3 regions of the Streptomyces sp. NPDC050164 genome follow, and region 2 is predicted to be linked to each of the others. Evidence: riboswitches for the same ligand, from Rfam matches in the RefSeq annotation. Region 2 holds a riboswitch; each other region holds the start of a gene.
The links. A riboswitch is a leader RNA that binds a small molecule or an ion and turns the genes downstream of it on or off. The one in region 2 is predicted to bind thiamine pyrophosphate.
Positions count from the first base shown of each region.

Region 1: linked by a shared signal. The riboswitch ahead of thiO (glycine oxidase ThiO) and the one ahead of thiC (phosphomethylpyrimidine synthase ThiC) in region 2 are both predicted to bind thiamine pyrophosphate.
Region 3: linked by a shared signal. The riboswitch ahead of ACIBNA_RS41440 (thiamine ABC transporter substrate binding subunit) and the one ahead of thiC (phosphomethylpyrimidine synthase ThiC) in region 2 are both predicted to bind thiamine pyrophosphate.

Region 1 covers NZ_JBITJK010000022.1:118,715-128,723, forward strand. Annotated here, with positions in the region: gene ACIBNA_RS26650 (TetR/AcrR family transcriptional regulator) at 1-92, shown strand, start outside; gene ACIBNA_RS26655 (phytoene desaturase family protein) at 542-2,035, shown strand; gene ACIBNA_RS26660 (hypothetical protein) at 2,063-3,019, opposite strand; gene metF (methylenetetrahydrofolate reductase [NAD(P)H]) at 3,076-3,999, opposite strand; gene thiE (thiamine phosphate synthase) at 4,096-4,755, opposite strand; gene ACIBNA_RS26675 (Rv2175c family DNA-binding protein) at 5,274-5,639, opposite strand; gene ACIBNA_RS26680 (NAD(P)/FAD-dependent oxidoreductase) at 5,717-6,958, opposite strand; gene ACIBNA_RS26685 (hypothetical protein) at 6,991-7,341, opposite strand; TPP riboswitch at 7,397-7,508, shown strand; gene thiO (glycine oxidase ThiO) at 7,506-8,675, shown strand; gene thiS (sulfur carrier protein ThiS) at 8,672-8,872, shown strand; gene ACIBNA_RS26700 (thiazole synthase) at 8,875-9,672, shown strand; gene pknB (Stk1 family PASTA domain-containing Ser/Thr kinase) at 9,887-10,009, shown strand, end outside.
Region 2 covers NZ_JBITJK010000004.1:226,793-236,801, forward strand. Annotated here, with positions in the region: gene hisC (histidinol-phosphate transaminase) at 1-33, opposite strand, end outside; gene ACIBNA_RS08915 (LacI family DNA-binding transcriptional regulator) at 464-1,576, shown strand; gene ACIBNA_RS08920 (metallophosphoesterase family protein) at 1,856-2,947, shown strand; gene ACIBNA_RS08925 (hypothetical protein) at 3,131-3,997, shown strand; gene thiC (phosphomethylpyrimidine synthase ThiC) at 4,089-5,873, opposite strand; TPP riboswitch at 5,866-6,055, opposite strand; gene ACIBNA_RS08935 (YibE/F family protein) at 6,128-7,813, shown strand; gene ACIBNA_RS08940 (SsgA family sporulation/cell division regulator) at 7,922-8,356, opposite strand; gene ACIBNA_RS08945 (IclR family transcriptional regulator) at 8,456-9,181, opposite strand; gene ACIBNA_RS08950 (DUF5326 family protein) at 9,512-9,724, opposite strand; gene ACIBNA_RS08955 (cupin domain-containing protein) at 9,890-10,009, opposite strand, start outside.
Region 3 covers NZ_JBITJK010000056.1:16,346-26,354, reverse strand. Annotated here, with positions in the region: gene rpsB (30S ribosomal protein S2) at 147-1,085, shown strand; gene tsf (translation elongation factor Ts) at 1,237-2,073, shown strand; gene pyrH (UMP kinase) at 2,258-3,016, shown strand; gene frr (ribosome recycling factor) at 3,183-3,740, shown strand; gene ACIBNA_RS41465 (phosphatidate cytidylyltransferase) at 3,740-4,867, shown strand; gene ACIBNA_RS41460 (SRPBCC family protein) at 5,010-5,459, shown strand; gene ACIBNA_RS41455 (VOC family protein) at 5,456-5,896, shown strand; gene ACIBNA_RS41450 (hypothetical protein) at 6,168-6,431, opposite strand; gene rlmN (23S rRNA (adenine(2503)-C(2))-methyltransferase RlmN) at 6,598-7,704, shown strand; TPP riboswitch at 7,744-7,850, shown strand; gene ACIBNA_RS41440 (thiamine ABC transporter substrate binding subunit) at 7,975-9,012, shown strand; gene ACIBNA_RS41435 (ABC transporter permease) at 8,988-10,009, shown strand, end outside.

The sequences.
Region 1 (10,009 bases), on a different contig from region 2:
ACTGGAAGTCCTTCCAGCCAGAGCGCTCTCTGGACGACGTCCACGCGGCCCTGTCCCGGCTGCTCCAGGGACGGGTGAGCGGCTGCCGGTGAAGGCACCCCGGCGCAGATGTGAAAGCGCCGGTCCGCTGTGGCCGCGTCCCCCGGCGGGCCACCTCGAACCGGCGCCTTCCTTGCTCCCCCGTTTTCCTGCTCCCCCGTGTGTCCCCCGCAGGACCCCCGTTCGGTCGTCCCCCGGTTCTCCCCCGTGCCTCGCTCCCGCCGACACCGTCGGCGGAAGGAGCGGATCGCGGGCCCGGCCCAGTTCCGGCGCCCCGTGTCGCCGGTACCGGAGCCGTGCCCCTCTCCGTGCCTCCACTCTCTCGTTCTCGCAGGTGGATCCCCATCCGCGCGCGTACTCAACTCGGTGACTAGGTACGGGTACTCAGCCCTGCGCACGCGGCCCCAGAACACGCCGTGGCCGGCTGGTCACGCTCGCCTCCGCGTCCGTACTCGGAGGCTGTCGGCGGGGGCTGTCAGTGGGGGCCGATAAAGTCCCTGGCATGGCACGGATTGCGGTGATCGGCGCCGGGATGGGCGCGCTGGCGGCGGCCGCCCGGCTGGCCGTCGCGGGCCACCGGGTGGTGGTGTACGAGCGGACGGGCACGTACGGCGGAGCGCTGCGCCGCTTCGAGCGCGACGGGTTCGCCTTCGACACCGGCCCCGGCCTGCTCCCGCTGCCCGCCGTCTACCGCGACCTGTTCGTCAAGACCGGCAAGGAGCCGCTGGAGCGTTGCGTCGACCTGGTCCAGGTCGACCCGTCGTCCCGGCACGTGTTCGCGGACGGCACCCGGGTGTCGCTGCCGAACGCCTCGCGCGCGGGCGTCGTGGCGGCTCTGGACGAGGCGCTCGGCTCCGGGGCCGGGCAGCGGTGGGGCGACTTCCTGGTGCGGGCCCGCGAGGCCTGGGACCGGACCCGCCGGCCCCTCCTGGAGGAGCCGCTGTGGCCGAACTGGCAGGTGCTGGCCGAGCGCGAGCCCTACCCGGCGGTGCCCCACAAGCGGCTGCTGCGCACCCGCCGGGCCGGCACGCTCGCCGAGGTCGGCGCCTGGGAGCTGCGGGACGCCCGGCTCACCGCCCTCCTGGAGAGCCACGCCCTGGCGCACGGCCTGGACCCCCGGACCACCCCGGCGAGCGCGGCCGTACTGCCGTACATGGAGCACGCCTTCGGCACCTGGTACATGCGCGGCGGCCTGCGCGAGCTGGCCCGCGCGGTGTACGAGCGGTGTGTGGCCCGAAAGGTCGAGTTCCGTTTCGGTGCCGACGTGACCGGCGTGCTGGAGAAGGACGGCCGGGCGTCGGGGGTGGAACTCGCCGACGGCACGGTCGCGGAGGCGGACTTCGTGGTCGCCGGTGTCGCGCCCGGCACGCTGGGCCGGCTGTCGGCACAGGCCGTGGTGCGCGGTGACGGCGAGGTGCCGCCGCAGCCCCCGACGGCGAGCCGGCTCACGGTGCTGCTCGCCCTGCGCGGCGCCCACCCCGAGGGCACGGCACACCGCACGGTGGTGCACGCGGCGGACCGCGAGGCCGAGTTGGACGCCCTGTTCGGCGAGTCGGCGGGGACCACACACCCGACGGTCACGGTCCTGCGGCCCGACGACTCCGGGCTGGTCCCGGACGCGGACCACGAGGCGGTCACCCTCACGACGGTGGTGCCCGCGCGGCCCGAGGAGCCCTACGCCGACCTCGCCGAGAGCATGATCACCGTCGCCGAACGCGCCATACCCGATCTGCGCGACCGTCTCCTCTGGCACGAGGTGCGCACCCCGGCCGACACCGCCGAGGCGACCGGCGCTCAGGGCGGTGCGGTGCCGGTGCCCGCCCTGGCGGCGGACGGCGGACGGCTGCTGCATCCGTCCAACAGCACGCGCGTGCCCGGTCTGTTCACCGTCGGCGGCTGGGCGCATCCCGGTGGCGGACTGCCGCACGCCGGCATGTCGGGCGCGCTGGTGGCGGGACTGATCGTGGAGGGACCGGAGTTCCGGGGCTCCCAGTAGGCTCGCCGCCCCGGCGGCGTTCAGGCTTCAGAAACGGTACTGCTCGTCGAAGCCGTTCCCGTGCGTCTGCTGCTGCTCGTTGCCCTGGTACGGGTACGGCTGCTGCTCCGGCGGCAGCTCCTGGCCGTACTCGTCGGTGTTGCGCTGCTGCGGGACCCACACACCGCCGGGCGGGGTCTCGCCGCCGTAGGTGCCGGCGTACTGGTCCTGGCCGTAGCCCTGCTGGGCGTAGTACTGCTGGTCGCCGTAGGCGGTGTTGGTGTCGTACGCGGCTCCGCCGTAGGTCGGCGTGCCGATGTACGGGTCGGAGTAGGCGGCGTACTGCTGCTGGTCCGTGGCGTCGTAGCCCTGCTGCTGGGCGTAGCCCGAGTAGTCGTAGGCGTAGGACTGGTCGGTGCCCTGGGCCGTGGCGGCGTACTGGTCGTGGGACGGGCCCGGGGGGTACCCGGTGTCGCCGTACACGCCGTAGGAGCCGGTGTCCTCGGGCACGGGCTGCGGCTCGTAGACGGCGGTGGTCTCGGCGGCCGTCGGGTGGACGGGACGCGACGGGGTGAAGACGTCGTCGCGGTCGTAGTCGTCGTCCTGGCCGTAGGCGGAGACATCGGCCTCGCGGCGGTAGTCGGCGCCCTCGTCGCCGTAGCCGCCGTCGGCCGTCTCCAGGCCGGAGACCTCGAGGGTCGGCTCCTGGCGGCCGCGCTCACCGCGGCGGCGCTTGCTGCCGCCCAGCATCGGCGCGTTCATCGCCCAGCCGGCCGAGAAGCCGCTGCGGAACGACAGGGTGACGTACGTCTGCCCGACCGCGAAGGCGGCCGCGCCCAGTCCGATCACGACGACGGACGGGATCAGGACACCGACCACGACACCGAGGAACCCGACGAAGGCCAGCAGCCGCCAGCGCAGCCGCGCCTTGTACTGCAACAGCACCTCGCCCAGCAGCCACAGCGCGACGATGCCGAACGCTATGTAGAGGACCGCCCAGCCCATGTACGCCCCTCTCCCAGTCGCCGCTACGCAGTGTGTCGCATACCGGTGCGAACGGTCTAGGCCTGCGGTCGGCGGTGCAGGCCCAGGTTCTCGTAGATTTCCAGCGTCGCCGTGGAGTTGTTGAGCGTGATGAAGTGCAAGCCGGGCACTCCCTCGGCGAGCAGCCGCGCACAGAACTCCGTGGCGAATTCGATACCAATGGAGCGTACAGCGGCCGGATCGTCTTTTGCTGTGAGGATCCGCTCTTTCAGGGCGGCCGGGAACACGGCGTTGGTGAGTGACCCGATCCGATCCAGCGTCCGCACGCTGCCGATCGGCATGACCTCGGGGATGATCGGGGTGTCGCAGCCGGCGGCCGAGACCCGGTCGCGCAGCCGGAGGTAGTCCTCCGGGTGGAAGAACATCTGCGTGATGGCGTAGTCCGCGCCCGCGCGGCACTTGTCGACGAAGTGGCGGACGTCGGTGTCCCAGTCGATGGAGCGCGGGTGCATCGCCGGGAAGGCGGCGACGCCCACGCAGAAGTCGCCGGACGCCTTGATCAGCTCGACGAGCTCGGCGGCGTAGGCGAGGCCGCGGGGGTGCGGCACCCACTCGCCCATCGGGTCGCCGGGCGGGTCGCCGCGCAGGGCGAGCATGTTGCGGATCCCGGCGTCGGCGTACTGGCCGATGATGTTGCGCAGGTCGGCCACCGAGTGGTCGACCGCCGTGAGGTGCGCGATGGGCGTGAGGGTGGTGTCGGAGGCGATCGCCTCGGTCGCCTTGACCGTGCCCGCGCGGGTGGAACCGCCCGCGCCGTAGGTCACGGAGACGAAGTCGGGCGCCACGGCCTCGACCCGGCGCAGCGCGTTCCACAGGTTCCGCTCGCCCTTCGGGGTCTTCGGGGCGTAGAACTCGAACGAGTACGTCGTTTTGCCGGTCGCGAGCATGTCGCGGACCGTGCGTGCGTGGTCCGACCTGATGGATGCGGTGCCGAGGGCCATACCGGCAGGTTAGTCAGGGGCGGTCGGTCGCCCAACCGGGCGCGGATATTTGACCGATTTGTGTACTTGCTGTCCACCCCTTGGACACCCGGCGTACTACTTCTCCCGCAGCCTCTTCGCGAACTCGGCCGCCGCCGCGCCCGGGTCGTCGGCCTCGGTGATCGCCCGTACGACGACGGCGCGCCGGGCTCCCGCCTCCAGGACCTGGTCGAGATTGCCGAGGTCGATGCCGCCGATGGCGAACCAGGGCCGGTCGGTGCCGAGGGCGGCGGTGTACCGGACGAGGTCCAGGCCGGGGGCGTGGCGGCCGGGCTTGGTGGGCGTGGGCCAGCAGGGGCCGGTGCAGAAGTAGTCCACGCCGTCCTGGACGGCGGCCGCGGCGGCCTCCGATTCGGCGTGCGTGGAGCGCCCGATCAGGACGTCGTCGCCGAGGATCGCTCGGGCCGCGGGGACCGGGAGGTCGCCCTGGCCGAGGTGCAGTACGTCGGAGCCGGCGGCGTGGGCGACGTCCGCGCGGTCGTTGACCGCGAGCAGCTTGCCGTGCCGGGCGCAGGCGTCGGCGAAGACGGCCAGATGCTCCAGCTCCTCGGCCGCCTCCATGCCCTTGTCCCGCAACTGCACGATGTCGACCCCGCCCGCCAGCACGGCGTCCAGGAACTCCACGAGATCGCCCTGCCGCTTGCGCGCGTCGGTGCAGAGGTAGACCCGGGCGTCGGCGAGCTGGGCACGGGTTGTGGTGGCGGTGGTGTCGGCCATGCGTGTCGGTCCCCCTGGTTGTCGGTGGCGTATGGGTGCGGGCTGCGCCTTTGGTGGCGCAGGAATGCGGGTGCACCCGTGGTGTCGTACCGGTGCGGTGCGCCCATGGTGTCCTACCGGGCAGGTGCACCGATGGTGGCGTACGGACGCGTGGTGCGCGCCTGTGGCGGCGTAGCGGTGCGGTTCCCATGGTGGCGCACGGATGCGGGCGCACCCGTGCCGGTGGCGTCAAGGCGCGGAGCGGGGCGCCAAGGCGCCCGCGTCTGTGGCGGACGGGCAGGTACGGCACCCCTTCGCACAGGCATGCGCGCCAGGGCGCCGGTACGCCCGCTCCGGTGACTCCGGTGCGGGCCCCGCCAGAGGTTTCGCACGGTCCGCCTCAGGCGGCGCCCACGCCCCGGCCGGGCACAAACGGACCCGTGGCCGGGACCCCACAAGGCCCCGGCCCACAGACCGGGCGGTTGTTCAGGTCCGGTCCCGCTCGTACGGCACTGGACGGTTGTTCGGTCGAGGTCGGGTCAGACCGCGAGCGCCTGGGCTCGGCGCTTCACCTCCGTGCCGCGATTCTCGCTGAGGGCCTGCGCCGGCGTGCCGGGCAGGCTCGGGTCGGGGGTGAAGAGCCACTCCAGCATCTCTTCGACCGTGAAGCCGTCGTCCCGCAGGAGCGTCAGGGTCCCGGCCAGGCCCTTGACGACCTTGTCCCCGTCGATGAAGGCCGCGGGGACGTGCAGTGCGCGGTTCTCACCACGGCGTACGGCGATGAGCTGGCCCTCCTTGACCAGCTGCCGCACGCGCGTCACCTCGACGCCGAGCTGTTCGGCGATGTCGGGGAGGGTGAGCCAGGCAGGGACGAGAGCATCGATCTTTGCGTCAATCTCGGTCACGGAAACCAGCCTGCCATCCCCCACTGACAGTCGGAAGTCGGGCCCGCCCACCTGGGCGGACACATGCTCCCGTCCGGCTACGCCGTCGCCGCCTTCAACGGCCTCGCCGGGTCCGCCAGCAATACCGGATTCATCGGCGTGCCCGACTCGATCAGGCGGCGCCCCTGCGCCAGGTCCCGGGGGCGCCCCACCGCCAGCAGCGCGACCAGCCGGTCGCCGCGGAGCCAGCAGACCGTCCATGCCGGTCCGGCCGGGTCGCCCCGCCACAGGGTGGTGTCGGCCGCCGCGTGATGCCCGGCGTACTGCACGAACCGCCCGAACTGCTCGGACCAGAAGTACGGCACGGGGTCGTACACCGCCGGGGTCTCCCCCGAGGCCCGGCCGACGATGTTCACGGCGACCGTGCGCGGCCCCTGGAGGGCGTTGTCCCAGTGGTGCACCAGCAGGCGCTCGCCGTACCGGCCCGAGGGGAAGGAGGCGCAGTCGCCGACCGCGTACACGTCGGGCGCCGACGAACGCAGGTGCTGGTCGGCCACGATCTCGCCGTGCGTGCCCAGCTCGATCCCGGAGCCGGACAGCCAGGCCGTGGCCGGACGGGCGCCGATGCCGACGACGACCGCGCCCGCGGGCAGCCGCGAGCCGTCGTCGAGAACCACCGCGCCGGGTTCCACACGCTCCACGCGCGCGTGCGTGCGCAGCACGGCGCCCGCGTCGGCGTACCAGCCGGCCATCGGCGCGGCGACCTCGGCGGGCAGCGCCCCGGCGAGCGGCCGTTCGGCGGCTTCCACGACGGTCACCGCGCAGCCCGCCTCGCGCGCGGCCGTGGCGAACTCCGCGCCGATCCAGCCCGCGCCGACGACCACGATGTCGTGCCGGCGGGCCAGCACCGGCCGCAGCCGCTCGGCGTCGTCCAGGGTGCGCAGCAGGTGCACGCCCGGCACGCCCTCCGCCCCGGGCAGCCGGATCGGCTCGGCACCGGTCGCGACGACCAGGACGTCGTACGGCACGGGCCCGTCCTCGGTGTCCAGCTCGTGGTCGCCGGGACGCAGGCCCTGGACCTCGCAGCCGAGCCGCAGTTCGATGCCGAGGGCCTCGAAGTCGACGTCGAAGGCGGAGCCCTCGGCCTTGCCGAGCAGGACGGCCTTGGACAAGGGGGGCCGGTCGTACGGCTGGTGGGGCTCGGCGCCGATCAAGATCACGGTGCCGGTGAAGCCCTGCTCGCGCAGGGCGACCGCGGTCTGCACACCGGCCATGCCCGCACCCGCCACCACCACGCGCCGCGGCGCGGACGAACCTGGTTCCTGCGTCTGCTCGCTCACCTGATCACCATAGTCAACTGACATTCCGTCAGTCAGTGCTCATGCGCAGTGACCTGCTCCACAACGCTCGTCCCGCTGCCCGCCCGGGACTCCCACTCCCAGCTCTCCTCCAGCCGGACCCGCCCGTCGGGCAGATCCACGACCGTCGCCACGCAGTGCCCGGAGGAGGTGGTGCCGTCCCCCTTGAGTTGTACGTACCGGAAGTCCAGCCTGTCGCCCTCCCGGGTACCCACGAGATGTCCGCGCACGACGTCGCCGCCCGTGTACTCGGCCCAGACCTCGCCGTCCTTCTCGTGGTACGTGAACCGGGTGCGGGTCCCCACCTGGCCCGGTGCCTGGTCGGCTACCGGGGCGAGGACGAGACCGTCGAGGGATCGGGCCATGGCGGCGGCTCCCTTACTGCGGCATACGGCATCGGGCTAGGGTGGGTGGCCAACGTAAGGCACTCGCGGGAGCCCGGACGCACCGGGCTGAGAGGGAGGCTGGCGGCCTCCGACCGTACGAACCTGATCCGGGTCATGCCGGCGAAGGGAGGGGCTGGACGCCCATGTCGCGTACGCGAACGTCAGACGTCCTCGTCATCGGGGGCGGAATCATCGGCCTGGTCACCGCGTGGCGGGCCGCGCAGCGCGGGCTCGCCACGGCCGTGGTGGACCCCGAGCCGGGCGGCGGAGCCGCACAGGTCGCGGCCGGGATGCTGGCCGCCGTCACGGAACTGCACTACGGCGAGCAGACCCTGCTAGGGCTGAACCTCGCCTCCGCCCGGCGCTATCCGGACTTCGCGGCCGAGCTCGCCGAGCAGACCGGCCACGACCTCGGCTACCGCCGGTGCGGCACGCTCGCCGTCGCCCTCGATGCCGACGACCGGGCCCATCTGCGCGAACTGCACGCCTTGCAGCAGCAGTCGGGCCTGGAGTCGCAGTGGCTGTCGGGGCGGGAGTGCCGTCGCCTGGAGCCGATGCTCGCGCCGGGCGTGCGCGGCGGGCTGCGGGTCGACGGCGATCACCAGATCGACCCCCGGCGGCTGGCCGGGGCGCTGGTCGCCGCGTGCGAGCGGGCCGGTGTGGTCTTCCACCGGGTCTGGGCCGGGCGGCTCACCGTCGTACGGGACCGGGCCACGGGCGTCGTCACGGAGGACGGCACCCCGCTGGACGCCAGGCAGGTCGTGCTGGCCGGGGGCAGCCTCAGCGGGCGGCTCGCGGGCGTCCCCGAGGATGTGCTGCCGCCCGTGCGGCCGGTGAAGGGGCAGGTCGTACGGCTGACCGTGCCGCAGCGGCACGGTGCGTTCCTGAGCCGGACGGTGCGCGCGGTCGTCCGCGGCAGCCACGTCTATCTGGTGCCGCGCGAGAGCGGCGAGCTGGTCCTCGGGGCGACCAGCGAGGAGCTGGGCTGGGACACCACCGTGACCGCGGGCGGTGTGTACGAGCTGCTGCGGGACGCGCACGAGCTGGTCCCGGGCATCACCGAGCTGCCGCTCACCGAGACCCGGGCCGGACTGCGGCCCGGCTCCCCCGACAACGCGCCGCTGCTCGGCCCGACCGGTCTCGAAGGGCTTTTGCTGGCCACCGGGCACTACCGCAACGGCGTCCTGCTCACGCCGGTCACCGGCGACGCCATGGCCCACGTCCTGGCGACGGGTGAACTGCCCGAAGAGGCCCGCCCCTTCACCCCGAAGCGATTCAGCACCGCCACCGCACTCACGGAGCAGCCCGCATGAACATCTCCGTCAACGGGGAGCCCCGGGACGTCCGGCCCGGCACCGCTCTCGACACCGTCGTGATGGCGCTCACCACCTCGCCGTCCGGCGTGGCCGCCGCCCTCAACGAAACCGTCGTCCCGCGCGCGCAGTGGCCGTCCACACCCCTGGCCGAGGGGGACCGCGTGGAAGTCCTCACCGCCGTCCAAGGAGGCTGATCATGGCCGACGATCCGTTTGTCCTCGGTGGTACGTCCTTCGCGTCCCGCCTGATCATGGGTACGGGCGGGGCGCCCAGCCTCGACGTGCTGGAGCGGTCGCTGGCCGCGTCCGGGACGGAGCTGACGACGGTCGCGATGCGCCGGGTGAACGCCTCGGTGCACGGCTCGGTGCTGTCCGTCCTGGACAAGCTCGGCATTCGCGTCCTGCCCAACACGGCGGGCTGCTTCACCGCCAGCGAGGCCGTCCTCACCGCCCGCCTCGCGCGGGAGGCCCTCGGCACCGACCTGGTCAAGCTGGAGGTCATCGCCGACGAGCGGACCCTGCTGCCGGATCCGATCGAGCTGCTGGAGGCGGCCGAGACGCTGGTCGACGACGGGTTCACGGTGCTGCCGTACACCAACGACGACCCCGTGCTCGCGCGGAAGCTGGAGGACGTCGGCTGCGCGGCGATCATGCCGCTCGGCTCGCCGATCGGCTCCGGGCTGGGCATTCGCAATCCGCACAACTTCCAGCTGATCGTCGAGCACGCGCGCGTGCCGGTGATTCTGGACGCGGGGGCCGGTACGGCGTCGGATGCGGCGTTGGCGATGGAGCTGGGGTGTGCGGGTGTGATGCTCGCCTCGGCGGTGACGCGGGCGCGGGAGCCGGTGCTGATGGCTGACGCGATGCGGCATGCGGTGGAGGCGGGGCGGTTGGCGTATCGCGCCGGGCGTATCCCTCGGCGGCACTTCGCGGAGGCGTCTTCGCCGGCCGAGGGCATGGCTGTGCTTGATCCGGAGCGGCCTGCTTTCGAGTGACCAGGCGTTGGTGCTGGGGGCGGGTGGGTGCGCAGCCCGGCGTAGCGGGGTGCCGCTTGGGACGGGCGCCGCCCCAAGCGGCACGACTGCCCGCAGCTGAGTCGGTACGACTGCCCGCGGGTTGAATGGGACGCACGTCACAGGTCCGCTTCAGTCCTGGCCCGAATGCGGACGGGGCGACGGGGTGTCAGTCGTGGCTCGTACACTCGCCTGCGTGGACACGACCCTTCAGGACCCCTTGGTCGGGCAGGTGCTCGACGGCCGGTATCGCGTCGACGCGCGGATCGCGGTCGGCGGGATGGCCACGGTCTACCGGGCCGTGGACACCCGGCTCGAC
Region 2 (10,009 bases):
CTCGGCGCGCAGCTTGGGGCTCGTCTCACTCACCGCAGTCCTCCTCGCGAAGACCGGCGGCCCATGACCGCCGCCGACATCCAATACTCCTCACCTTATGAGGATTCGGCACCGCTGCGTATAGCCACGACGCAGCGACGAACGCCGGCCTCGTGTGCCCCACCGACATCAGGGGCATCGCCGCACGAAGGCATACGAATCCGGGGCGCGCCGCACATATATCTATGCGCCGGTGGTGCACGCCGTGGCGCGCATCCCCCGTGCAGGTGAGTTGAGACCTCTTCGCAACATCGCCCACTAGGCAGGCCCGTGCGGGCCGACAAGTCACGTACTGGCATGGGAGCGCTCAACGCCCTTGTTTTCCAAAGCAATTGACGTTAAATGATCATGCAGAAACGTGCCTGTCAACGCGTGCATATGCGTCCGCACTACCCCACCGCATGAGCCCTACTATCGGCTCGCCATGACAGCAGCAGGGAAGCACCAGGTGAGCCGCGCGGAAACCTCACGTCGAGGCAGTCGGCCGGGTCGGGCGGGTATCAGAGACGTGGCCGCCGCCGCCGGAGTGTCCATCACGACCGTCTCCGACGCCCTCAACGGCAAGGGCCGGCTCCCGGACGCCACCCGGCGCCATGTCCGAGAGGTCGCCGACCGGCTGGGCTACCGCCCCTCGGCCGCCGCCCGGACCCTCCGTACCGGCAAGTCGGGACTCATCGGCCTGACCGTGACGACGTACGGAGATGAACCTTTCACCTTCACCGAGTTCGCCTACTTCGCCGAGATGGCGCGAGCCGCCACCTCCGCCGCGCTCGCCCGCGGCTACGCCCTCGTCATCCTGCCGGCGACCTCGCGCCACGACGTGTGGTCGAACGTCGCCCTGGACGGCACGGTCGTCATCGACCCCTCCGACCAGGACCCGGTGGTCAGCGAACTCGTCCGGCAGGGTCTGCCGGTCGTCTCCGACGGACGCCCGGCCGGCTCACTGCCGGTCACGGCCTGGGTCGACAACGACCACGAGGCCGCCGTCCTCGGCATCCTCGACCACCTGGCCGACGCCGGCGCCCGCCGCATCGGCCTGCTGACCGGCACGACGACCGACACGTACACCCACCTGTCGACCACCGCGTACCTGCGCTGGTGCGAGCGCGTCGGCCAGGATCCGGTGTACGAGGCCTACCCGGCGCACGATCCGTGCGCGGGCGCCGTCGCCGCCGACCGGCTCCTGGCCCGCCCCGACCGGCCCGACGCGGTCTACGGGCTGTTCGACCCGAACGGCACCGACCTGCTCGCCGCCGCCCGCCGCTACGGCCTGCGCGTCCCGGACGACCTGCTGCTGGTCTGTTGCAGCGAGTCCACCGTGTACGCCAACACCGAGCCGCCCATCACCACACTCTCCCTGAAACCGCGCCGCATCGGCACGGCGGTCGTGCAGCTCCTCATCGACGCCATCGAGGGAGCGGACTCGGACCGACCGGTGGAGCAGGTGATACCGACGGAGCTGATCGTGCGCACGTCGTCCCAGCGGCGCTCGCCGCGCACGACGGTCAGCCCGCCGCGGTCCCCCGAGGGGACGTAGCCCGAACACCCGGGTAAAGGGAAGTTCGCACTCCTGGGGAGAAACAGGGCCGGTCCCCCGGAGAGAAGGGATCGTTCTCGCGAAGAGAAGGAAAGCAAGGACGGTCACACGGTGGTCAAAGCCCGGCCCAATCGGGGCGAAAGCCGCGGTGAACTGGACTCTTGCTCTGATTCACCACCCCTGGGTCATCACATGGCGCGATCCGCATTCCTATGATGGGCCCACGACACCGACGGGCCGCTACGACCAGGCAGTCCGATGCGGTGCAGATGCGGCGCGATGGTGGAGGGGTCGATGACTCAGGGGGCCGGTCAGGGACCCGAGGTGGAGCGGACGGCGACGTTGCGCGACTTCCGGGTGCCCGCGTACGTCCACGAGGCCGGTCCGTACGTCGACAGCGCCCACTCCGGCGAGGTGGCCCCGCCGACCGAGGAGACCTACCCCGAGGGGTACACGCCGACCGAGCGCGATCTTCCCGTGATCCACCGGGGAGACACCGTCCAGGTGACCGTCGACCCCGAGGCCGTCGCGGCCCCGCAGGCCGACACCGGGCAGGGCCCGCTGTACGTGGTGGGTGACGTGCACGGCTACCTCGACGAGCTGGTGGCGGCCCTCCAGGACAAGGGCCTCCTCGATACCGCCGGTCACTGGTGCGCGGGCACCGCCCGGCTGTGGTTCCTCGGCGACTTCACCGACCGCGGACCGGACGGCATCGGCGTGATCGACCTGGTGATGCGGCTGTCCGCCGAGGCCGCCGCGGCCGGCGGTTACTGCAAGGCGCTCATGGGCAACCACGAGCTGCTGCTGCTCGGCGCCAAGCGGTTCGGCGACACCCCCGTCAACTCCGGCGCGGGCACCGCCACTTTCCAGGCGGCCTGGCTGCTCAACGGCGGCCAGAAGACCGACATGGACCGCCTCCAGGACCACCACCTGCAATGGATGGCCCGCCTGGACGCCGTCGAGGAGGTCGACGGCCATCTGCTCGTCCACTCCGACACCACCGCCTACCTCGACTACGGCCGCTCCATCGAAGAGGTCAACGACACCGTCCGCGAGACGCTCACGCGCAACGACGCGGACGAGGTCTGGGACCTGTTCCGCAAGTTCACCAAGCGGTTCTCCTTCCGTGACGAGGGCGGCGCGGACGCCGTGCGCTCCCTGCTGGATACGTACGGGGGCACCCGCATCGTTCACGGACACAGCCCGATTCCGTATCTGCTGGGGGAGGTCGGTTCCGAGGAGGACGAGGACAGCACCGACCCCGTGGTCGAGGGACCGCACGTCTATGCCGACGGACTCGCCATCGCCATGGACGGCGGCGTGACCATGGCCGGAAAGCTGCTGGTCCAGCAACTGCCGCTGGGTACGTGAGCGTTCACCGGGCAGGCGTTTCCCGTCACAGGACCGGACCGGTGAGGGGTCAATTTCGGTAAACCCCCTGTCACGGCCCACCTTCACGGCTCTACCATCGGCTTATCCGTAGCAGGCTCCCCTCCGTTTCTGCCCGACGGCTCGTCAGCATGCCGAGCCCCAAGCCCTACGGAGCATCGGGGGATGCACATGAACAGCGTTCCGCAGCACCTGCTGAGCGAGGACCGCCAGGAATACGAGCGGATCCTCGATGAGGCGCTGCGCTCCGCCCCACACCGTCCGGAACTGGCCGCTGTCGGACAGCGGCTCAACCCCGAACAACTGCGCACCATGGCGCTGAACGCCACCGCGCTCATCACGGCGGCCGCGTCGACCGAGTACCAGCACTACGTCAAGGTCCGCGAGGAACTGCGCCAGCCGGCGCCGTCCAGCCAACCGGCCGTGCGTGAATCCGGCTCCTCCGAGCCGGACACGGGCGCGGCAGGCCTCGCCGCCACCATGGGGGAGGTCGCCGAGACCGCCGGCGCGGGCGCCATCGCCGTCGTCGCCGTCCTCGCCCCCGTCCTCGCCGGAACCGCCGCGGCGATCTTCCTGCTCGTCGGCTACATCCTCCAGATGCTCAACCCCGAGCAGACGTTCGCCCGGACCATGCTCACCACGGGCTGGGTGTTCGGCGCCGTGACCGCGGTCGCGATCCTCGTCGCCGCGGTGGGACTGCTGATCACCGCCCTGCGCAACAAGCCGACGGCCGAAAGCGGTCCGCACGGCGAACTGCAGGGGGAAGTGGACCGGGCCAGGGAGGCCTGGCGCGAGGCCCTGCTGGAACAAGGCATCCTGCCCTTCCTCCGGGAGGCCCTCGTCGACCCGAGTACGGCCGCCGCGCTGCACCACACCTCCCCGTCCACGCCGGTCAGCCGCATCCCGCACCTCGGCTACGACCGCCCGGGTTTCACCAGCCCTAAGGACGGCAACCGCGGCTCGCGGCCGAGCTTCAGCAGCCCGGACTACACCAGCCCGGACTTCGGAGGACCGGAACACCAGCCGGAGTAGCCGTCGGGTCTGCGCCAGGGACCAGACCGCTCCCGCGGGCCAGGGGACCAGGGACCACCGGTCCCCGGCCCTCGGCCTGTGTGCGGGCGGATCAGTCCGCGATGGGCAGGTACACGCGGTTCCCGCTCGCCGCGAACTCCTTCGACTTCTGGGCCATGCCGTCCTCGATCTCGGCCTGTGTGCCGCCGTGTTCACGGCGGATGTCCTGTGAGATCTTCATGCTGCAGAACTTGGGACCGCACATCGAGCAGAAGTGAGCCGTCTTGGCGGGCTCCGCCGGCAGGGTCTCGTCGTGGTACTCCCGTGCCGTGTCCGGGTCGAGGGCGAGGTTGAACTGGTCCTCCCACCGGAACTCGAAACGGGCGTCGGACAGCGCGTCGTCCCACTCCTGGGCACCCGGGTGTCCCTTGGCGAGGTCCGCTGCGTGGGCGGCGATCTTGTAGGTGATGACGCCGGTCTTGACGTCGTCACGGTTCGGCAGGCCCAAGTGCTCCTTGGGCGTGACGTAACACAGCATGGCCGTGCCCCACCAGGCGATCATCGCGGCACCGATGCCGGAGGTGATGTGGTCGTACGCCGGCGCGACGTCGGTGGTCAGCGGGCCGAGCGTATAGAACGGAGCTTCATCGCAGATCTCCTGCTGAAGGTCGATGTTCTCCTTGATCTTGTGCATCGGGACGTGGCCCGGGCCTTCGATCATGGTCTGTACGTTGAAACGCTTCGCGATCCGGTTGAGTTCCCCGAGAGTCCTGAGTTCGGCGAACTGCGCCTCGTCGTTGGCGTCCGCGATCGAGCCCGGCCGCAGGCCGTCGCCGAGGGAGTACGTGACGTCGTACGCGGCGAGGATCTCGCAGAGCTCCTCGAAGTTCTCGTACAGGAACGACTCCTTGTGGTGCGCGAGGCACCAGGCGGCCATGATCGAGCCGCCGCGCGAGACGATGCCGGTCTTGCGGTTGGCCGTCAGTGGCACGTACGCCAGGCGCACGCCCGCGTGGACCGTCATGTAGTCCACGCCCTGCTCGGCTTGTTCGATGACGGTGTCCTTGTAGATGTCCCAGGTCAGCTCCTCGGCCCGGCCGTCGACCTTCTCCAGGGCCTGGTAGAGCGGCACGGTGCCGATGGGGACGGGGGAGTTGCGCAGCACCCACTCGCGCGTGGTGTGGATGTTGCGGCCGGTGGACAGGTCCATGACCGTGTCGGCACCCCAGCGGGTCGCCCAGGTCATCTTCTCGACCTCCTCCTCGATGGAGGACGTCACCGCGGAGTTGCCGATGTTGGCGTTGACCTTCACCAGGAACCGCTTGCCGATGATCATCGGCTCGATCTCCGGGTGGTTGACGTTGGCCGGCAGCACCGCCCGGCCCGCCGCGATCTCGTCGCGGACCACCTCGGGCGAAACGTTCTCCCGGATGGCCACGTACTCCATCTCGGGCGTGATCTCGCCGCGGCGGGCGTACGCGAGCTGCGTGACCGCCTTGCCGTCCTTGCCGCGACGCGGCTGGCGCGGCCGTCCTGGGAAGACGGCGTCGAGGTTGCGCAGGCCCCCGCGCGGCGAGGTGTGCTTGATGCCGTCGTCCTCGGGACGGACAGGTCGGCCCGCGTACTCCTCGGTGTCGCCACGGGCGATGATCCAGTTCTCGCGCAGCGGCGACAGGCCCCTGCGGACGTCGGTGTCGACGAGCGGATCGGTGTACGGGCCCGACGTGTCGTACAGCGTGACCGACTGCCCGTTGGTGAGATGCACCTGACGGACCGGCACCCGCAGGTCGGGGCGAGAGCCCTCGACATACGCCTTGTGCCAGCCGATGGACTTCCCGGCCTCCTCGGACTGTGCGTCCTGAACGGAGGCAGGCGTGCGTGCGTCCTTGTTGGTCATGAGACCTACTCCCTACGCCGGCATTACCCGGTAACAGGTTCGGCGGTCGACGCAGCGGCTTCCGTCTGCCGACGTTTCGTGTGAAACATCACTCGACTTCGGTGATGTTTCATGTGAAACATCGCTGGGACGGAGGTCAGCGCCCTCTCAGCCCGGTGCTCCGAGCTCCCGCGTGTACAAAAGGTGCCTCCACGCTAGCGGCAATTCTGGCGCGGTGAACAGAGGGCCCCCCTCGTTCTTGCGATGATCGGTCGGTGACCACGACGCAGCGTCCTCCTTACCCACCGCCCGAACCGCCCCGCGGATCCGGCGCCGGCACCGGCAACGGCCGTGGGCGCGGGCACGATTTCGCCGCCCCGGGCGGGCTGGGGCCTGCCCGGGGACAAGCGCCCGGGCACGGGCCCGGTCCCAGGAACGGGCAGGGCGCCGACCCGGCCGGGGCGTATGGTGCCGGCTCCGGAGGCTGGCACGGCTCCGGCCCCGAGGGAGGCGACAGGCCCGGCGAAGGCCACGGTCACGGGGGAGGCGACGGACACGGCGAAGACCATGGTCACGGCGAAGGACACGGTCCCGGCGGCGGCCACGGGCACGGCGGAGGCGGCGGTCACGGAAACGGACCCGGCCCCGCGCCGGGCGGCGGACACGGGCACCCGCACGGTCACAACCACGGTCCTGCCACGCCCGTCTCCATGCACCTGCGCAAGGTCATCGCGGCGGTCCTGATCCCCTTCGCCGCTGCCGTGCTGGTCGGTCTCGCCGTGCTGTGGCCGGGCGGCGCCCCGCCGCACGAGCGCACCGGCGTCGGCTTCGACCGGCAGACGCAGCAGGCCTCGGTCACCAAGGTCGTGGAGGTGAGCTGCAAGGAGGCCGGCGCCTCGGGTGTCCCGCCGACCGGCGACACCTCCACCGCCGAGGGTTCCTCCGCGGTGCAGCAGGAGAACGGCACCTGCAAGCGGGCGACGATCCGGGTCGACAGCGGCAAGGACAAGGGCCGCACCTTCACCGAGATCGTCCAGCCCGATCAGTCCCGCCAGCTGCACGAGGGCCAGGAGGTCGTGGTCGCCTACGAGCCCTCCGCGCCGAGGGACCTCCAGTACTCGGTCACCGACATCAACCGACGCCTGCCCATGGCGCTGCTCGCCGGCATCTTCGCCCTCGCCGTCGTGGTCGTCGGGCGGCTGCGCGGTGTCATGGCCCTGGTCGCGCTGGCCATCAGCTTCCTGGTGCTGAACCTCTTCATCCTGCCCGCCATCCTCCAGGGCTCGAACCCGCTGCTCGTGGCGGTGGTGGGCGCGAGCGCCATCATGCTCATCGCCCTGTATCTGTGTCATGGCCTGTCGGCCCGGACATCCGTGGCGGTGCTCGGCACCCTCATCTCACTGCTGCTGATCGGCGTCCTCGGCTCGCTGTTCATCGGCTGGGCCGCGCTCACGGGCAACACCGACGACAACACCGGTCTGATCCACGGCCTCTACCCGACGATCGACATGAGCGGTCTGCTGCTCGCCGGCGTCATCATCGGCTCGCTGGGTGTGCTCGACGACGTGACGGTCACGCAGACGTCGGCGGTCTGGGAGCTGCACGAGGCCAACCCGTCCATGGGCTGGCGCGGCCTCTACCGCGCGGGTATCCGGATCGGCCGCGACCACATCGCCTCGGTCGTCAACACGCTCGTCCTCGCCTACGCGGGTGCCGCCCTGCCGCTGCTCCTGCTGTTCTCCATCGCGCAGAGCGGTGTCGGGACGGTCGCCAACAGCGAGCTGGTCGCGGAGGAGATCGTGCGCACGCTGATCGGTTCGATCGGCCTGGTCGCCTCGGTGCCGGTCACCACGGCCCTGGCCGCGCTGGTGGTCTCGGCCGACCGCCCGGGAGCGCAGCCCGCCGTGGAGGCCGCCGTGGCCCCGGCACGCGGGGGGAAGGGCCGGCGCCGCAAGCGCTGACGGCTCGCCAACTCAGAAGCCATCTGTCCCGCCGTACGGAGAAGCGTTCCTGCACAGCTCGGCGGCATCCGGTGAAGCGTTACTCCACCGTTCCGCCCGACGGATGTCTCAGCCGGCGCCCTGTTCCGCCAGGATGCGGTCCAGGGCCTCGTCGAGATGGGCGTCGAAATCGGCGAGCGAGCCTTCCTGGCCCAGCGGCACCAGCTTGTCGGTGCGGTCGAGGAAGGCGACGAGCGGTGCCGTCGACGACCGGAACAGCGCCTGGTCACTGCCCACCTGAAGCCGGATCAGCACCTCGCCCAGCGAGTCCGGTTCGACGGGCGTGACCCGCACGTCGCCCTCCCCGCACGGACGGCCGACCCCGTCGATCAGCAGCTCCCGGCCGAAAGCCCATGTCACCGGGGCATCACCGGGCAAGTGGAAGGTGAGCCGCACGGCATAGGGATCACTGGTCTCATAGCGCAGCTCCACCGGAATGCGGAAGGAGAGCTCCTCGGACACGAGAAAGCTCATCATGACCTCTGCCTGTACGGACTCGCGCATCGCTAACCCCGTCATTCGCCGTGGACTGGCCGGGAACGAACCTCTGACACTTGGTGGAATCTTGCTGAACGTACACAGCAGATCACAAGGAGTGAGTTTTCACATACTGATAGAGAGCGCGAGCGACCCGAGCAGACGCCCGACTTCGCCCTGCAACTGGCGGGCCGCCGGCAGCAGCCGGTCCTCCTGGTGGGCAGGCAGGGAGATGGCCAGCGTCGCGGCCGTGGTGCCGAGGGTGAGCGGAATCGCCGCGCAGACGGCGCCAAGGGCGTACTCCTGACGCTCGATCACAGGTTCCATGCGCCGCACTCGCTCCAGACGGCGCAGCAGGCTGTGGTTGTCCCGCACGGTGTACGGCGTGAGGGCCTGCACCGGATAGCGGTCGAGGTGGTCCCGTCGGGCCTCCTCGTCCAGCTGGGACAGCAGGCACTGCCCGATGGCGTGCGCGTGCCCGGTCTCCCGGAAGTCGGCCCACTCCTCGACCGCGGGAGTGCCCGGGGTGTCGGAGACGCACATGACCTCGATCTCGCCCTCGCGGTACACCGCGTAGTACACGGGGACGCCGAGCATGTCCCGCCAGTGTGCGAGCGCGTCGACGACGGTGCTGCGACGTTTCTGCCGTGCCCCGCTGCTGCTCAGCCGCTCGGCAGCCTCACCGAGGAAGAACAGGCCCTTGTCCCGGCGGAGATAGCCCTCGTGCACGAGGGTGCGCAGCAGGTGGTAGGTCGTGGGCAGGGCCAGCCCGGTCTCCCGGGCCAGCTGCTTGGCGGGGGCGCCGTATTCGTGCGCGGCGACGGTCTCCAGCAGGCGCATCGCGCGCTGCACGGATCCGATGAGGGTCGCCGGAGGGGGTGGCGTGGCGGGAGGCGGTTGCTCGGAGGGTGACGCCGAGCGGGGTTGCGCGGGGACGGTGTGCAGGTGGACACGTGCGGTGTCAGCCGGGGCCAAGGGTCACTCCCGAAGCGCGAGGGGGTAGACCGTGCCGATGGACACGGGCGGGGGTGTACGCCGCTCGCGGGGGACGTCCCCGCGTCGAGTTCCGGACTCTATTCGTCTGCCACCGCACGCAGACGGCCCGGAGGGGAAACTTCCCCCGGCCGAGGGAACCGGTGGCCCCGGGTGTTTCCCGCTACCCCCACCGGTTTCCCACGGGTCTCACCAGTCGCTGCGCGACGATGAACTCGACGTGAACTTCCGTACGACGTAGATCAGTCCGCCGACCAGCGCCACGAAGACCAGCACCTTGAAGAGCAGTCCGATGACGAACCCGACCACGTTGGCGATCAGCCCGCCGAACACGACCAGGGCGATGACCGGCACCGCGATCCACTTCACCCACCACGGCAGTCCCGTGAAGATCTCTCGCATCGCCCTCGTCCTTACCTCTCCGCCCGTTCGAGTGCCGGGTCCTGTCGGTACCTCTGGATCTCTGATGTCCTGCACTCGATGCTAGGTCCGAAAGAGGGCCCGGCGGGGGCCTCGCGCCCCTTGTCTCCCCCTGACCGAACCCCTAGGGAACCCCGAGACGGTCCGTCACCTCTCGGGCGGAGAGAAGACCACCAGCACCCTCAGGTCCTCGGTGATGTGGTGGAACTTGTGCGCGACGCCGGCCGGTACGTAGATCACGCTGCCGCGTGCCACCTGCGTCGTCTC
Region 3 (10,009 bases), on a different contig from region 2:
GTCGACTTCGCACGCCCCGATACGCACCCCGGCAACGGGCCGTATCAGCGCCCCTCGGTCCCTCGTGGCACGGCGCGCAGTGGGCGTCAGGCGCGGAAGCCGTCCGGCATCCGCGGCACAACCGAGAAGCACAAGGAGATACGGCCATGGCCGTCGTCACGATGCGGGAGCTGCTGGAGAGCGGCGTCCACTTCGGTCACCAGACCCGTCGTTGGAACCCGAAGATGAAGCGCTTCATCTTCACGGAGCGCAACGGCATCTACATCATCGACCTGCTCCAGTCGCTGTCGTACATCGACCGCGCCTACGAGTTCGTCAAGGAGACCGTCGCCCACGGCGGCACGGTCATGTTCGTCGGCACGAAGAAGCAGGCGCAGGAGGCCATCGCCGAGCAGGCCACCCGCGTCGGCATGCCCTACGTCAACCAGCGCTGGCTGGGCGGCATGCTCACCAACTTCTCGACCGTCTACAAGCGTCTGCAGCGCCTCAAGGAGCTCGAGCAGATCGACTTCGAGGACGTCGCCGCGTCCGGTCTGACCAAGAAGGAGCTTCTCGTGCTCTCGCGCGAGAAGGCCAAGCTGGAGAAGACCCTCGGTGGTATCCGCGAGATGCAGAAGGTGCCCAGCGCCGTCTGGATCGTGGACACCAAGAAGGAGCACATCGCCGTTGGTGAGGCCCGGAAGCTGAACATCCCGGTCGTCGCGATCCTCGACACCAACTGCGACCCCGACGAGGTCGACTACAAGATCCCGGGCAACGACGACGCGATCCGCTCCGTCACCCTGCTCACCCGCGTCATCGCCGACGCCGTCGCCGAGGGCCTCATCGCCCGCAGCGGTGTCGCCACCGAGGGCAAGGGCGAGAAGGCCGCGGGCGAGCCGCTCGCCGAGTGGGAGCGCGACCTGCTCGAGGGCGAGAAGAAGGCCGACGAGGCTGCCCCCGCCGCCGAGGCCGCCCCGGCTGCTGAGGCCGCTCCGGCCGCCGAGGCTGCTCCGGCCGCCGAGGCTGCCCCCGCCGAGGCTGCCCCCGCCGAGGCCGAGAAGCCGGCCGAGGGCGAGAAGGCCGCCGAGGCCGAGCAGGCCTGACCCGTCAGTCCGAGTTGACGGCGGGAGCGCTGACATGAAGTCCGCTCCCGCCGTTCACCCGTAGGTCAGCGGAAGGACAGCGCCCCCCGGCTCCATGGGGCACATCCGCAGATCTTCGATCTTCCAGACTTCGAGAGAGATTCACAGACTCATGGCGAACTACACAGCCGCCGACGTCAAGAAGCTCCGTGAGCTCACGGGCGCCGGCATGATGGACTGCAAGAAGGCGCTGGACGAGGCCGAGGGCAACGTCGAGAAGGCCGTCGAGGCGCTCCGCATCAAGGGCCAGAAGGGCGTCGCCAAGCGCGAGGGCCGTTCCGCCGAGAACGGTGCCGTCGTCTCGATCATCGCCGACGACAACTCCTCCGGTGTCCTCGTCGAGCTGAAGTGCGAGACGGACTTCGTCGCCAAGGGTGACAAGTTCCAGGGCGTGGCCACCGCCATCGCCGAGCACGTCGCCAAGACCTCCCCGGCCGACCTCGAGGCCCTGCTCGCCTCCGAGATCGAGGCCGGCAAGACCGTCCAGGCGTTCGTGGACGAGGCCAACGCCAACCTGGGCGAGAAGATCGTCCTGGACCGCTTCGCGCGGTTCGCCGACGGCTACGTGACGGCGTACATGCACCGCACGATGCCCGACCTGCCCCCGCAGATCGGTGTCCTCGTCGAGCTGGACAAGCCCAACGCCGAGATCGCCAAGGGCGTCGCCCAGCACATCGCCGCCTTCGCGCCGAAGTACCTCTCCAAGGAGGACGTCCCGGCCGAGGTCGTCGAGTCCGAGCGCCGCGTCGCCGAGGAGACCACCCGCGCCGAGGGCAAGCCCGAGGCCGCCCTGCCGAAGATCGTCGAGGGTCGCCTCAACGGCTTCTTCAAGGACGCCACGCTGCTCGGCCAGCCCTACGCGCTCGACAACAAGAAGTCCGTCCAGAAGGTCCTGGACGAGGCCGGTGTCACCCTGAAGCGCTTCGCGCGCATCAAGGTCGGCATCTGAGTCCGTACCGCGATCGACGCCCGACCCCGATAGGGTCGGCAGCAGTCGTCCGTGTACGCCGTCACATGGGTGGCGGACGACAGCAGATCTGACGAGGAGGCCATTGCCGTATGGGATGCGAACCACGCCCCACCGGCAATGGCCTTCTTCGTATGTGCAACACGTGAAAGAGGCGGGATCCCCCATGACCACCAAGGCCCAGAAGAGCGACGACGGCAAAGTACGCGGCCGGTTTCTGCTGAAGCTGTCCGGAGAGGCCTTCTCCGGCGGTGGCGGCCTGGGCGTCGACCCCGACGTGGTGCACAAGATCGCCCGCGAGATCGCGGCCGTCGTGCGCGACGGCGCACAGATCGCGGTCGTCATCGGCGGCGGCAACTTCTTCCGCGGTGCCGAGCTCCAGCAGCGCGGCATGGACCGGGCCCGCTCCGACTACATGGGCATGCTCGGCACCGTCATGAACTGCCTGGCCCTCCAGGACTTCCTGGAGAAGGTGGGGGTGGACTGCCGGGTGCAGACCGCCATCACCATGGGCCAGGTCGCCGAGCCGTACATCCCGCTGCGCGCCGTACGGCACCTGGAGAAGGGCCGTGTGGTCATCTTCGGTGCCGGTATGGGCATGCCGTACTTCTCCACCGACACCACCGCCGCCCAGCGCGCCCTGGAGATCGACGCCGAGGCGCTGCTGATGGGCAAGAACGGCGTGGACGGGGTCTACGACTCCGACCCGAAGACCAACCCGGACGCCGTGAAGTTCGACCACCTCGGGTACGGGGAGGTCATCACGCGCGACCTGAAGGTCGCCGACGCCACGGCTGTGACGTTGTGCCGCGACAACAAGCTCCCGATCGTGGTCTTCGAGCTGCTGGCGGAGGGCAACATCGGACGCGCCGTCAAGGGTGAGAAGATCGGCACGCTGGTGGGGGACCCCGGCAGCCGGGACTGAGACCCCGAGAACAACCCCGTCCGGGGGACGGACGGGACGGAGCCGGGCCGGGGGATGGACAATGTCCTGCCGGTCGGGAACCGTGCAGGAAGAAGACGCGACGCAGCCGGCCGCCGCCCCACATGGAACCGCAGCCGGGCCTACTCAAGACACGCAGGAGCAAGTGGTGATCGAAGAGACCCTCCTCGAGGCCGAGGAGAAGATGGAGAAGGCCGTCGTGGTCGCCAAGGAGGACTTCGCCGCGATCCGCACCGGCCGTGCGCACCCGGCGATGTTCAACAAGATCGTGGCCGACTACTACGGCGCGCCGACCCCGATCAACCAGCTGGCCTCGTTCTCGGTGCCCGAGCCGCGCATGGCCGTGGTGACCCCGTTCGACAAGAGCGCGCTGCGCAACATCGAGCAGGCCATCCGCGACTCCGACCTGGGCGTCAACCCGAGCAACGACGGCAACATCATCCGGGTGGTGTTCCCCGAGCTGACGGAGGAGCGCCGCCGCGAGTACATCAAGGTCGCCAAGAGCAAGGGTGAGGACGCCAAGGTCTCCATCCGCTCCGTGCGCCGCAAGGCCAAGGACGCCATCGACAAGCTGATCAAGGACGGCGAGATCGGCGAGGACGAGGGCCGCCGTGCGGAGAAGGAGCTCGACGACACCACCCACAAGTACGTGGCGCAGGTGGACGAGCTCCTGAAGCACAAGGAAGCGGAGCTGCTCGAGGTCTGATGAACGACTCTTCCTGGGGGGCGCCGCCACAGGCCGGGTACTGGGGGCCCACCGACCAAGGGCATGGCCACGGGCACGCCCACAGCCCTGGCCATGGGCACGCCCAGGGAGCCGCTCCGGCGGGTCCCGCATACGATGCGCATGAAGCGCCTCAGACTCGCCCCATGCCCATCGTGCCCGACGTAGCCGAATACGGCGGGAACCAGGATGACGGCCGGGGGGCTGCTCGGCTGAGCGGCTCCCCGGTCCAGAACGAGACGAATCCGGAGCCCATGCCCGACGCCGCAGAGCCGGCACCCAAGCCGCAGAAGAAGAGCGCGGGTCGCGACCTGAGTGCCGCGATAGGGGTCGGGGTCGGGCTCGGTGCGGTGATCGTCGCGTCGCTGTTCGTCGTCAAGGCCGTGTTCGTCGGCGTGATCGCGGTCGCCGTCGTGGTGGGCCTGTGGGAGCTGACCAAGCGGCTGGACGAGCGCAAGGGCATCCGGGCGCCCCTCGTGCCGCTCGCGCTCGGCGGTGCCGCGATGGTCGTCGCCGGGTACGTCAGAGGCGGCGAGGGCGCCTGGGTCGCCATGGCGCTCACGGCGCTGGCCGTGCTGGTGTGGCGCATGACGGAACCGCCCGAGAACTACCTCAGGGACGTCACGGCGGGCGTCTTCGCGGCGTTCTACGTGCCGTTCCTGGCGACCTTCGTCGCGATGATGCTGACGGCGGACGACGGCCCGCAGCGGGTGCTCACGTTCCTGCTGCTCACGGTCGTCAGCGACACCGGTGCCTACGCGGTCGGCTGGCGCTTCGGCCGAAACAAGCTCGCCCCGCGCATCAGCCCCGGCAAGACCCGCGAGGGTCTGCTCGGCGCGGTGGCCTTCGCCATGGTCGTGGGCGCGCTGTGCCTGGAGTTCCTCATCGACGACGGTGCCTGGTGGCAGGGACTGCTGCTCGGCCTCGCGGTCGCGGTCAGTGCCACGCTCGGCGACCTCGGGGAGTCCATGATCAAGCGGGACCTCGGCATCAAGGACATGGGAACGCTGCTGCCGGGGCACGGCGGCATCATGGACCGGCTGGACTCGCTGCTGCCCACGGCTCCGGTGGTGTGGCTGTTGCTGGTGCTCTTCGTCGGGTCGAGCTGAGGCGATACCGCTTTCACGGCTCTTACGGCTCTTACGGCGAGCTCCCGTCCGATGGTCGGCGGGGGCTCGCTGTTGTTGTGCGGAGGTGCCTGCGGCGACACCAAGTGGGACGATTCAGGTGTACGTCGCGAAGGGGGACATCATGTCCAGCATTCGACAGACCATCGATGTCGACCGGCGTCCCGAGGACGTCTACAACTACGTCATGGACACCCCGCGCATGCCCGAGTGGCAGTTGAGCGCCGTGTCCGCGGAGCGCCTCGACGAGGGGCCCGTCGGCGTCGGTTCCCGGGTCCGGGTCACCCGGCACATCGGCCGCCGGGTCATGCCGATGACCATGGAGGTCACGGAGTACGACCCGCCGCACAGCTGGGGTCTGCGGGGTGTCGACGGCCCCGTCCGGGCACGTGTGCACGGCGAGGTCGAGCCGTTCGACGAGGGGCGGCGCTCCCACGTGACGATCGAGGTCGACTTCGAGGGCCACGGCGTCGGCAAGGTCCTCGTCCCGCTCGTCGTACGCCCCCAGGTCCGCAAGGAACTGCCCCGCAACGAGCAGCTGCTCAAGGATCGGCTGGAGCACGCGGGAGGATGACGATCCTGCGGATGGACAACGTCCTCATCGTTGTCGACGACCTCGACGCCGCTCTCTCGTTCTTCGTCGAACTCGGCATGGAGCTGGAGGGCAGAGGGCCGGCCGAGGGACGTTGGGTGGAGCGTGTCATCGGGCTGGAGGACGTCCGACAGGAGATCGCGATGCTGCGGACCCCGGACGGTCACGGCCGCATCGAGCTGGCGATGTTCCACCAGCCGAAGGCGGTCCGCCCCGAGCCGAAGGACGCGCCGGCGAACACGCTGGGCATTCGTCGCATCATGTTCGCCGTCGACGACATCGAGGGCGCCATCGCCCGCCTGCACACCCACGGCGCCGAACTCATCGGCGAGGTGGTGCGATACGAGGACATCTACCGGCTCTGCTACCTCCGCGGCCCCGAGGGCATCATCGTCGGGCTGGCCGAGCAGCTCGGCTGAGGATTGCCGAAGGACCGCGTGCCCAGCGGTCGCAGGTCACATGAATCGATCTGCGAGCGTAGAAGTGGCGAAGGGCGTGCATTCCGTGCTGCCGGGCGGAGGCGTACGCCTTGCCGGGTTCGGGCGTCAGGACAGCCAACGATGGGCGCTTACGGTTGCACACAGCGCAACGGCCCCTGACCGATGTTCCTGGTCAGGGGCCATTCTCACTGCTCACCACGCGGAGGCGGTGGGATTGGAACCCACGGCGACATCGCTGCCACGACGGTTTTCAAGAGCTCCTGGCGAGGGACGCAGCCCGGCGGCGCAGCCCCCAAGCCCTGAACCGGCCGCTGCCGAAGATGCCGACACCGATGGACAGGGCGAGCAGCACGGATGAGGGCCCAACGCCAAGGGAGACCGAGTGGTGCCCGGCTGCCAGCGACAACAGAAACATGATCAGCATGAGGGTCGCTGCTGCCGTGGCGAGAAAGACCGCCAATTCGGCCCACCACATCGCCCGTGTTGGTTGAGTCGTCACGACGTCGTTGTACACCCGTGCCACTGGGCTTACAAGGCAGACCACGGCGTCCTCGATCAGCGCTGGGCCGTCCCTCGGCCGTGCGAGGCCGACCGACGATGACAGAGGGCGCCCATGGGTGACCGCCCCCACCCTGCTCTGGCCTGGGCTGCCCGAGTTGATCTGCGACACTGGGAGGGTTATGCCTGCACCCGGAGAACTCACTTTCGTCGCCCCGCGCGGAGCCAAGAAGCCGCCGCGGCATCTCGCCGACCTCACTCCTGCCGAGCGCAAGGAGGCCGTTGCCGCTGTCGGGGAGAAGCCGTTTCGTGCAAAGCAGCTCTCGCAGCACTACTTCGCGCGGTACGCGCACGATCCGCAGCAGTGGACCGACATCCCGGCCGGTTCCCGCGGCCGGCTCCAGGAGGCGTTGCTGCCCGAGCTGATGACGGTCGTGCGGCATCTGTCGACCGACCAGGGCACCACGCGCAAGACGCTGTGGCGGCTGTTCGACGGGACGCTCGTCGAGTCCGTGCTGATGCGCTACCCGGACCGGGTGACCATGTGCATCAGCTCGCAGGCCGGGTGCGGGATGAACTGCCCGTTCTGTGCGACCGGGCAGGCTGGGCTCGACCGGAATCTGTCCACCGCCGAGATCGTGCACCAGATCGTGGACGGCATGCGGGCCCTCCGGGACGGTGAGGTGCCGGGCGGGCCGGCGCGGCTCAGCAACATCGTGTTCATGGGCATGGGCGAGCCGCTCGCCAACTACAACCGGGTCCTCGGCTCCATCCGGCGGCTCACCGACCCCGAGCCCGACGGGCTGGGGCTCTCGCAGCGCGGGATCACCGTCTCGACGGTCGGGCTCGTCCCGGCCATCCACCGGTTCGCCGACGAGGATCTCAAGTGCCGCCTCGCGATCTCGCTGCACGCCCCCGACGACGAGCTGCGCGACACCCTCGTCCCCGTGAACACGCGGTGGAAGGTGCGCGAGGTCCTCGACGCCGGGTTCGAGTACGCGGCGAAGTCCGGGCGCCGGCTGTCCATCGAGTACGCGCTGATCCGGGACATCAACGATCAGGCCTGGCGCGGTGACCGGCTGGGGCGCATGCTCAAGGGCAGGCCCGTGCACGTGAACCTGATTCCGCTCAACCCGACGCCCGGCTCCAAGTGGACCGCCTCGCGGCCCGAGGACGAGAAGGCATTCGTGGAGGCGATCGCGGCCCATGGTGTGCCGGTGACGATCCGGGACACCCGTGGTCAAGAGATCGACGGGGCGTGTGGTCAGCTCGCGGCCACCGAACGGTAGTCTGACCGGCGTAAGCACACCTGCATATCCGACACCTGCATATTCCGACAGGGGAGCGCCACAGCGCTGAGAGTGCGGCACCCGGCCGCAGACCCTCCGAACCTGGCCCAGGTCATTCTGGGTAGGGAGATCGGTCATCACTCGAGCTGTTGCGCCCTGCCCGGGACTCCCAGAGATCCCGGGCAGGGCCGCGTCTTCTCCTGGTCCTCCAGGAGGAATCCAGTGAGCAACAACATCAAGCGGCTGACGGCGGTGGTCGTCGGCCTCGGCATGGCCGGCACGCTCGCCGCGTGCGGGTCGTCCGACGGCGGCCAGGGGTCCGGCGACTCCAAGACCGTCACCCTCGTCAGCCACGATTCGTGGGCCGCCTCGAAGGGCGTCATCGCGGCCTTCGAGAAGCAGTCCGGCTACAAGGTCAAGGTTCTCAAGGACGGCGACGCCGGGCAGGCCGTGAACAAGGCCATCCTGACCAAGGACAACCCGCAGGGCGACGTCTTCTTCGGCGTCGACAACACGCTGCTGTCCCGCGCCCTGGACAACGACCTCTTCCAGTCGTACGAGCCGAAGGGCTCCGACCGGATCAAGCCCGAGTACCGGGCCGACCAGGAGCAGCACCGGGTCACGCCCGTCGACACCGGCGACATCTGCGTCAACTACGACAAGAAGTACTTCGCCGACCACAAGCTCGAACCGCCGCGGAGCTTCGACGACCTGGTCAAACCCCAGTACAAGAACCTCCTGGTCACCGAGAACGCCTCCACCTCCTCGCCCGGCCTCGGCTTCCTGCTCGGCACCGCCGCGAAGTACGGCGACGACGGCTGGCAGGACTACTGGAAGAAGCTCAAGGCCAACGGCGTGAAGGTCGTCGACGGCTGGGAGCAGGCCTACAACGAGGAGTTCTCCGGATCGGCCGGAGGCAAGAAGGCCAAGGGGGACCGGCCGCTCGTCGTGTCGTACGCCTCCTCGCCGCCCGTCGAGGTCGTCTACACCGACCCGAAGCCCGCCGCCGCACCGACCGGGGTCGCGCAGGGCACCTGCTTCCGGCAGGTCGAGTACGCCGGGCTGCTGAGCAACGCGAAGAACACCAAGGGCGGCAAGGCGTTCCTCGACTTCCTGACCAGCGAGCGGTTCCAGGAGGACATGCCGCTCAACATGTACGTGTACCCGGTGCGCGAGGGCGCCCAGGTGCCGCCGGAGTTCGTGAAGTACGGGCCGCAGGCCAAGGACCCGGAGACCATGGACCCGGCGAAGATCGCCGACAACCGTGACCAGTGGGTCAAGTCGTGGACCTCGCTCGTACTGAAGTGACCGTCCGCAAGGACCGTCGCGGGAGCGCGGCGCGGCTCGGACTCATCGCCGTGCCCGTCGCGTTCTTCGCGGTCTTCTTCGCCTACCCCGTCGCCGCGATCGTCGCCCGCGGTCTGAAGGTGGACGGGGTCTGGCAGTTCGGGCGGATCGGGGAGGTGCTGGCGCAGTCCGACGTCCGGCACGTCCTGTGGTTCACCACCTGGCAGGCGATCGTCTCGACGGCGCTCACCCTGCTGATCGCACTGCCCGGCGCGTACGTCTTCGCGCGCTTCGACTTCCCCGGCAAGCAGGTCCTGCGGGCGGTCGTGACCGTGCCGTTCGTGCTGCCGACGGTCGTCGTCGGTACGGCGTTCCTGGCGCTGGTCGGACGCGGCGGGCTGCTGGACGAGCTGTGGGGCGTGCGGCTGGACACCACCGTGTGGGCGATCCTGCTCGCGCACGTCTTCTTCAACTACGCGGTCGTCGTACGGACCGTCGGCGGGCTCTGGGCGCAGCTCGACCCGCGGCAGGAGGAGGCCGCGCGGATGCTCGGAGCGTCGCCCATGAGGGCCTGGCGGCAGGTCACGCTGCCGGCGCTCGCGCCCGCCGTGGCCGCCGCCGCGCTCATGGTCTTCCTGTTCACCTTCACCTCCTTCGGTGTCGTCCAGATCCTCGGCGGGCCCACCTTCTCGACCCTGGAGGTGGAGATCTACCGGCAGACGTCGGAGATCTTCGACCTGTCCACGGCGGCCGTGCTGACGTTGATCCAGTTCGTCGCGGTGGGCGCGATCCTCGCCGTGCACGCCTGGACCGTACGGCGGCGGGAGACCGCGCTGCGGCTGGTGGACCCGTCCGTGACCGCGCGCCGGCCGCGCGGCACCGGGCAGTGGGCGCTGCTGGGCGGGGTGCTCGCCACCGTCGTCGTGCTGCTCCTGCTGCCGCTCGCCGTGCTGGTCCAGCGGTCCCTGGACGCGCCAGGCTTCGGCTCCTACCGGGCCCTGACCAGGGATGACGGCGG